DNA from 2 places in the Paenibacillus sp. FSL R7-0313 genome. Region 2 is predicted to be linked to the other one. Evidence: a T-box and tRNA genes for the amino acid it is inferred to sense, from the RefSeq annotation. Region 2 holds a T-box; the other holds one or more tRNA genes.
The links. A T-box is a leader RNA that pairs with one kind of tRNA and senses whether it is charged. The one in region 2 lies ahead of ileS (isoleucine--tRNA ligase), so its partner is inferred to be a tRNA-Ile.
Positions count from the first base shown of each region.

Region 1: it encodes a tRNA-Ile, which carries the amino acid that the T-box ahead of ileS (isoleucine--tRNA ligase) is inferred to sense. The anticodon was not compared.

Region 1 covers NZ_CP150219.1:2,073,209-2,077,424, forward strand. Annotated here, with positions in the region: rRNA gene NSQ38_RS09080 (16S ribosomal RNA) at 62-1,614, shown strand; rRNA gene rrf (5S ribosomal RNA) at 1,773-1,889, shown strand; tRNA gene NSQ38_RS09090 (tRNA-Ile) at 1,926-2,002, shown strand; tRNA gene NSQ38_RS09095 (tRNA-Ala) at 2,025-2,100, shown strand; rRNA gene NSQ38_RS09100 (23S ribosomal RNA) at 2,312-4,216, shown strand, end outside.
Region 2 covers NZ_CP150219.1:3,365,947-3,370,162, reverse strand. Annotated here, with positions in the region: gene ileS (isoleucine--tRNA ligase) at 1-1,725, opposite strand, end outside; T-box leader at 2,152-2,444, opposite strand; gene NSQ38_RS14730 (DivIVA domain-containing protein) at 2,502-3,011, opposite strand; gene NSQ38_RS14725 (YlmH/Sll1252 family protein) at 3,251-4,033, opposite strand; gene NSQ38_RS14720 (YggT family protein) at 4,049-4,216, opposite strand, start outside.

The DNA.
Region 1 (4,216 bases), 1.3 Mb from region 2:
GCACAAATGAGATTTTTAATCTCGTCAGATTCAAAATGAGCTTATCGCTCTTTTCAATACTTTATTGGAGAGTTTGATCCTGGCTCAGGACGAACGCTGGCGGCATGCCTAATACATGCAAGTCGAGCGGACTTGAAGAGAAGCTTGCTTCTCTGATGGTTAGCGGCGGACGGGTGAGTAACACGTAGGCAACCTGCCCTCAAGTTTGGGACAACTACCGGAAACGGTAGCTAATACCGAATAATTGTTTTCTTCGCCTGAAGGAAACTGGAAAGACGGAGCAATCTGTCACTTGGGGATGGGCCTGCGGCGCATTAGCTAGTTGGTGGGGTAACGGCTCACCAAGGCGACGATGCGTAGCCGACCTGAGAGGGTGATCGGCCACACTGGGACTGAGACACGGCCCAGACTCCTACGGGAGGCAGCAGTAGGGAATCTTCCGCAATGGGCGAAAGCCTGACGGAGCAATGCCGCGTGAGTGATGAAGGTTTTCGGATCGTAAAGCTCTGTTGCCAGGGAAGAACGCTTGGGAGAGTAACTGCTCTCAAGGTGACGGTACCTGAGAAGAAAGCCCCGGCTAACTACGTGCCAGCAGCCGCGGTAATACGTAGGGGGCAAGCGTTGTCCGGAATTATTGGGCGTAAAGCGCGCGCAGGCGGTCATTTAAGTCTGGTGTTTAATCCCGGGGCTCAACCCCGGATCGCACTGGAAACTGGGTGACTTGAGTGCAGAAGAGGAGAGTGGAATTCCACGTGTAGCGGTGAAATGCGTAGATATGTGGAGGAACACCAGTGGCGAAGGCGACTCTCTGGGCTGTAACTGACGCTGAGGCGCGAAAGCGTGGGGAGCAAACAGGATTAGATACCCTGGTAGTCCACGCCGTAAACGATGAGTGCTAGGTGTTAGGGGTTTCGATACCCTTGGTGCCGAAGTTAACACATTAAGCACTCCGCCTGGGGAGTACGGTCGCAAGACTGAAACTCAAAGGAATTGACGGGGACCCGCACAAGCAGTGGAGTATGTGGTTTAATTCGAAGCAACGCGAAGAACCTTACCAGGTCTTGACATCTGAATGACCGGTGCAGAGATGTACCTTTTCTTCGGAACATTCAAGACAGGTGGTGCATGGTTGTCGTCAGCTCGTGTCGTGAGATGTTGGGTTAAGTCCCGCAACGAGCGCAACCCTTATATTTAGTTGCCAGCATTTCGGATGGGCACTCTAGATAGACTGCCGGTGACAAACCGGAGGAAGGTGGGGATGACGTCAAATCATCATGCCCCTTATGACCTGGGCTACACACGTACTACAATGGCCGGTACAACGGGCTGCGAAATCGCGAGATGGAGCCAATCCCAACAAAGCCGGTCTCAGTTCGGATTGCAGGCTGCAACTCGCCTGCATGAAGTCGGAATTGCTAGTAATCGCGGATCAGCATGCCGCGGTGAATACGTTCCCGGGTCTTGTACACACCGCCCGTCACACCACGAGAGTTTATAACACCCGAAGTCGGTGGGGTAACCGCAAGGAGCCAGCCGCCGAAGGTGGGATAGATGATTGGGGTGAAGTCGTAACAAGGTAGCCGTATCGGAAGGTGCGGCTGGATCACCTCCTTTCTATGGAGAATCGTTTCCTGCAACGGAAACATTCAAATATGCAGGTTCTCAGAACCTGCAACAGCGATTCATTTCGGTCCGTCACTTCGGTGTGGATGAAATGAAGAGCACAAGCAACTCACTCGTTGCTCAGTTTTGAGAGCTCAAACTCTCAAACGTTTGGTGGCGATAGCGAAGGGGTTCCACACGTTCCCATCCCGAACACGACCGTTAAGCCCTTCAGCGTCAATGGTACTTGGACCGCAGGGTCCTGGGAGAGTAGAACGCCGCCAAGCGTAACCCATTTTGGGTTCAAATAGTATATGTAATGTGGGCCCTTAGCTCAGTTGGTTAGAGCGCACCTCTGATAAGGGTGAGGCCGGTGGTTCGAGTCCACCAGGGCCCACCATCTATACCTTTAAACTTTATATGGGGCCATAGCTCAGCTGGGAGAGCGCCTGCCTTGCAAGCAGGAGGTCAGCGGTTCGATCCCGCTTGGCTCCACCAAAAATGATTTACAAGTTTGTTCTTTGAAAACTAGATATCGAAACGAAACAAACGCGAATTAGAACATTCCTTTTTAGCTGAACTTGTGTTAAACAAGTTTCAATAAAAACGGTAGTCAAATTGCTTTTGTGATGGTATCGGGTGAGAGTGACTTTTGGATTTGGACGCAGTCCAAACCAAGGGAAGCGAGCGACCGAAACCGGAACAAAATGGTTAAGCTACTAAGAGCACACGGAGGATGCCTAGGCGCTAGGAGCCGATGAAGGACGTGGCGAACAACGAAACTGCCTCGGGGAGCTGTAAGCAAGCTTTGATCCGGGGGTGTCCGAATGGGGAAACCCAGCTGGGGTAATTTCCAGTTACACCTAACTGAATACATAGGTTAGTGTGAGGCATACCAGGGGAACTGAAACATCTAAGTACCCTGAGGAAGAGAAAACAATAGTGATTCCGTCAGTAGCGGCGAGCGAACGCGGAGAAGCCCAAACCAGAGAGCTTGCTCTTTGGGGTTGTGGGACGTCTCACATGGAGTTACAAAGGAACCGGTTAAGCGAAGAGGTCTGGAAAGGCCCGCCAAAGAAGGTAAAAGCCCTGTAGTTGAAAGTCTGTTCCCTCCGAGACGGATCCCGAGTAGTGCGGGGCACGTGAAACCCCGTATGAATCCGGCAGGACCATCTGCCAAGGCTAAATACTTCCTAGCGACCGATAGTGAAGCAGTACCGTGAGGGAAAGGTGAAAAGCACCCCGGAAGGGGAGTGAAATAGAACCTGAAACCGTGTGCTTACAAAAAGTCAGAGCCCGTTTTAGGGGTGATGGCGTGCCTTTTGTAGAATGAACCGGCGAGTTACGTTCCCGTGCAAGGTTAAGGTGAAGAGCCGGAGCCGCAGCGAAAGCGAGTCTGAATAGGGCGACTGAGTACGTGGACGTAGACCCGAAACCGGGTGATCTACCCCTGTCCAGGGTGAAGGTGCGGTAACACGCACTGGAGGCCCGAACCCACGCATGTTGAAAAATGCGGGGATGAGGTGGGGGTAGCGGAGAAATTCCAATCGAACTCGGAGATAGCTGGTTCTCCCCGAAATAGCTTTAGGGCTAGCCTCGGAAAACAGAGTCGTGGAGGTAGAGCACTGATTGGGTGCGGGGCCCGCAAGGGTTACCAAGCTCAGTCAAACTCCGAATGCCATAGACTTACTTCCGGGAGTCAGACAGTGAGTGCTAAGATCCATTGTCAAAAGGGAAACAGCCCAGACCATCAGCTAAGGTCCCCAAGTGTGTGTTAAGTGGGAAAGGATGTGGAGTTGCACAGACAACCAGGATGTTGGCTTAGAAGCAGCCACCATTGAAAGAGTGCGTAATAGCTCACTGGTCGAGTGACTCTGCGCCGAAAATGTAACGGGGCTAAACACACCACCGAAGCTATGGCTTGATGCTTTGCATCAGGGGTAGGGGAGCGTTGTATAAGGGTTGAAGGTGTACCGTAAGGAGCGCTGGACATTATACAAGTGAGAATGCCGGTATGAGTAACGAAAAGATCAGTGAGAATCTGATCCGCCGAAAGCCTAAGGGTTCCTGAGGAAGGCTCGTCCGCTCAGGGTAAGTCGGGACCTAAGGCGAGGCCGAAAGGCGTAGTCGAAGGACAACAGGTCGAAATTCCTGTACCACCGTAAGCCGTTATGAGCAATGGGGGGACGCAGTAGGGTAGTGACGCGGACTGATGGATGTCCGTCTAAGCAGTGAGGCTGATGTGTAGGCAAATCCGCACATTGTAAGGCTGAGCTGTGATGGGGAGCGAAAATTGTAGTAGCGAAGGTCATGATCTCACACTGCCAAGAAAAGCCTCTAGCCAGGTGATGGTGCCCGTACCGCAAACCGACACAGGTAGGCGAGAAGAGTATTCTAAGGCGCGCGGAAGAACTCTCGTTAAGGAACTCGGCAAAATGACCCCGTAACTTCGGGAGAAGGGGTGCCCCGGTAGTGTGAATAGCACGAGGGGGCCGCAGTGAAAAGGCCCAAGCGACTGTTTAGCAAAAACACAGGTCTGTGCGAAGCCGTAAGGCGAAGTATACGGGCTGACGCCTGCCCGGTGCTGGAAGGTTAAGGGGAGTGGTTAGGGAGT
Region 2 (4,216 bases):
AGGCGCTTTGCCTGTCAAAAGGGTAGAAACCGCAAGTAAGCTGTAGAACCAGCCACGTGTCTGGTCAATCCCCTCACAGATCATATCAGCAGGATACTGCTGTTCGAATACTTCTTTATTTTCAAATGGATAGTGCTGCTGGGCAAACGGCATGGAGCCGCTGTCGAACCAGACATCGATCACTTCCGGTGTACGTTTCATTTCATATTTGCCACAAGAGCTCATGACTTTAACGTCATCCACATATGGTTTATGCAATTCAAGATTCTCAGGCACATCACCTACCGCACGGGCACGCAATTCTGCAATACTGTGTGGAGCAAATTGTTCGCCAGTCTCCTCGCACACCCAGATGTTCAGCGGAGTTCCCCAATAACGATCACGGCTGATATTCCAATCCACCAGATCCTCAAGGAATTTCCCGAAGCGACCTTCACGAACGTGACCGGGGTACCAATCCACTTCACTGTTGTTGGCAATCAATTGGTCCTTGATGGCTGTTGTTTGGATAAACCAGCTATCCATTGCATAGTACAGAAGCGGTGTATCACAACGCCAGCAGAATGGGTAGCTGTGCTCATATTTTTCTTTGCTGAACAAACGTCCATGCTCAGACAGATATCTTACGATATCAATATCACAATCCTTCACGAAACGTCCGGCAAAGTCAGTAACCTCAGCGACAAATTTACCTTCCAAGTCCACCATGTTCACAAAGCTGATCCCATTCTCACGGCATACCCGGTAGTCATCTTCACCATGGGCAGGAGCCATGTGTACGATACCCGTACCACTTGCATCCGTTACAAAGCTTGCACCCAGAATGATGTTGGCTTTCTCAGCCTGTACGTAGTTGAACGGAGGATCATACGTTTTGCCAACCAGATCGGCACCTTTCAGTGCACCGATGATCTCATACTCACCCTTGGCATCTTTCATCACTTTTTCAACCAGATTGGTTGCCATGATGTACACTTCATCACCTTGACGAACACGGGAGTAGTCCATATCCGGATTCACGGCAAGTGCAACGTGTGAAGGCAGTGTCCAAGGTGTTGTCGTCCAAGCCAGTACAAATTCTCCGCTGTCATTCAGTTTGAATTTCGCTGTAGCACTCAGATCTTTGACGTCTTTGTACCCTTGTGCAACTTCATGGGAACTCAGTGTTGTCTGACAAGACGGACAATACGGGCTCACACGGTGACCACGATACAGCAGTCCTTTCTCGTGGATCGTCGCCAGGATATTCCATACGCTCTCGATGTAGTTGTTATCAAGGGTGATATATGGGTTATCCATATCCGTCCAATATCCGATGCCTTCCGTCAGGTCACGCCATTGTTGCTCGTACTCGAATACGCTCGCTTTACATTCGTTAATGAATTTCTCCACGCCGTAATCTTCGATTTCCCACTTGTGGGAGATGCCGAGCTTCTTCTGTACACCCAGTTCTACAGGCAGACCGTGTGTATCCCAGCCCGCTTTACGAACGACACGGTAACCCTTCATTGTGTTATACCGTCCAACGAAATCCTTGATTACACGTCCCAGTACGTGACCGATATGTGGTTTACCGTTTGCTGTAGGCGGCCCTTCATAAAATACGAAGTTAGGCTTGCCCTCACGATTTTCAATGGATCTTTTGAATGTATTCTCGGTTTTCCATTTATCTAACACGCGTAATTCTCTGGCACGTGCCTTCTCTTTGACGTCAACTCGTTGCATGATGATTATCTTCCCTTTCTTTGGTTGGATTGTGGACCGTCCACAAAAAGCGTTTCAATCCCCCTAAATCCCCCTTGCCAAGGGGGACCCCATAGGCGCTCCGCCCTCTGGACACCCGGGATGGGTTGTCGGTGGGGGATCGGTTGCGCTTATGGGCGAGGGGTGGATGTGCGTAGTGGCGGCCATTTTGCGGCTGTTCCCTGCGTGAACGCCGCATGGCCTTACCGCGAGGCGGGTGTTGCCGGGTGCTTCGCTCCCCCGGCGGGCGGCTCTCTCCTTGAGGTCCCTTCGGGCCTCATGCACGTTCGCCTTTGCAAACCCTGATTGCCGGGTGCTTCGCTTTCCCGGCGGGTGGCTCTCTCCCTGAGGTCCCTTCGGGCCTCATGCACGTTCGCCTTTTTTGGACACAAAAAAGCCCCGTCCCTGGAAAGGGACGAGGCTATACTCGCGTTACCACCCTAATTCTGTTCATCACAAACCACATCCAGGCAAGCCTGGGTATGCTCTGTCATCAACAGCGCTTATGCCCCGCTATACTACCGCAGGGTGCCGTTATAACGTACGGCTTACGGTTCAGCTTACACACGGCAATCAAGATCACCGCTTCAGCGTCACTTCTCCGGGGAGATATTCGGCTATAACTCATCCATTGGTTTGCACCAACCACCAACTCTCTGAGGGATGAGATCATAACGTACTGAACCCGTCATGGAATCACTATTCATTATGAATATAGTTATAGCCTCTTTGCAGACAAAAGTCAACCAGGCGACAGACTAATAAATTTCTTTCATCTCCCGCTCACGGTCACGCACTTCCTGCTCCCGGCTCTCCAGCACTTCCCAACCATCCTGAGTCAACAGTTCAAGCTGCGCTTCAACAAGCGTGCGGAAACGGGCACGATAAATCGATGCCTGCTTTTTCAGTTCTTCCACTTCCAAAGCAATTTTACGTGATTTGCCCAGCGATTCGTTCACGATCCGGTCTGCATTTTTCTCTGCTTCCTTCACGATCAACTGCGCTTCTTTCTTCGCATTGTTCTTCACATCATCAGCAGCTTCCTGCGCAATGATGATCGTTTTGCTAAGCGTCTCTTCAATCGTGGCAAAATGATCCAGCTTTTCCTGAACGGACAGCAACTGATTGCTCAGCTCTTTGTTCTCGCGAATGACGCCTTCGTAATCTTTGATGACTTGATCCAGGAATTCATTGACTTCATCCTCGTCATACCCGCGCAAACGTCGGGAAAATTCCTTGTTGTGTATGTCCAGCGGCGTTAATGGCATGCTGTCCACCTCCTGTTAAAGTTCCTTCCCGTTCAGAGAAGGTTGCAGCATATGGGTACCACCCAAGGGGCCGTATCGTTGATGCCTAACCTTGGCAACGTATACGGAATGCAGGATCAGAATTACATCCTCCAACGTTCATATAAAGCTTTGACTTAATGTATATCGGATACACCGCGTATTTTCTACACCTTTATGATAAACATTTCGACAAGAAAGCGGATTTTCCTGCAACAGACTCAGGCAAATTTGCCGATTTTCACTCGGCAACGCCCTTTTTTGGTCATCCCATCCTGTTCCATAACCTTGAAACGGCCAAATCCCTGAATGGATACGACATCACCCGCTTTTAGCGATTTGGAGGGATCTTCCTCAACTTTCCAGTTCACACGGCAACGACCAGCTTTGATCGGCACCAGCACTTTACTGCGACTAAGCCGATACACATCTGCGCAGATTCCATCCAAACGAAGCGAAGCAACCGTAATGTCCATCGTCTCCAGTTTACTCTCTGACCATCGCATCTGATCCAAAGGAAGTAACTCTGTGAACACATGTAACCGATGCACCTGATTCAGTTGAAGCGATAAAAAAGCGCCGGTTTCCGCCGCCACCACTGTATGGCAACCGTCCTCCAGCACTTGGATATCCCCGATCTTTCCACGTTTCATCCCAAGCCCGAGCAGGGAACCCATATAGTCCCCATGCTCCAGCTCCGAGATTTTCTGATCATCAGACGTGATACTGAGCACCTGCATCCCCATATCCTCATCATCCAGATACATGTAATCAGGTGCAACCAGCGCACGCTTGCGTTCAGCAGCCTCGTAACCACCATCCAGACGAATCTGAACGTCGTTACGGCGATTGGCAAGAGTCTGTAATATAAAAACCTGTCTTGGATCAAGGAAGTCAGTTAGCTTCATGTCATGATACTTACCTGCCCGCTCAACCCAATCCGAAGCTTTATCTACGAAATCCCGCTCATCATGGCTAAAATGTTCGTAAATTTCACCGCTCATCTATGTCACCCTACCCTAATATACAAAATATCGAAGTATGGAGATCAGCCCATTAAGCGCGAGTTGCAGAACGATCAGCGCCACAATCGGGGAAATATCCAGCACACCGAACAAAGGGGGGATAAATCGACGGAATGGTCTTAGATATGGTTCCACTAATTTGCCCAGCCATTCACCGATGAA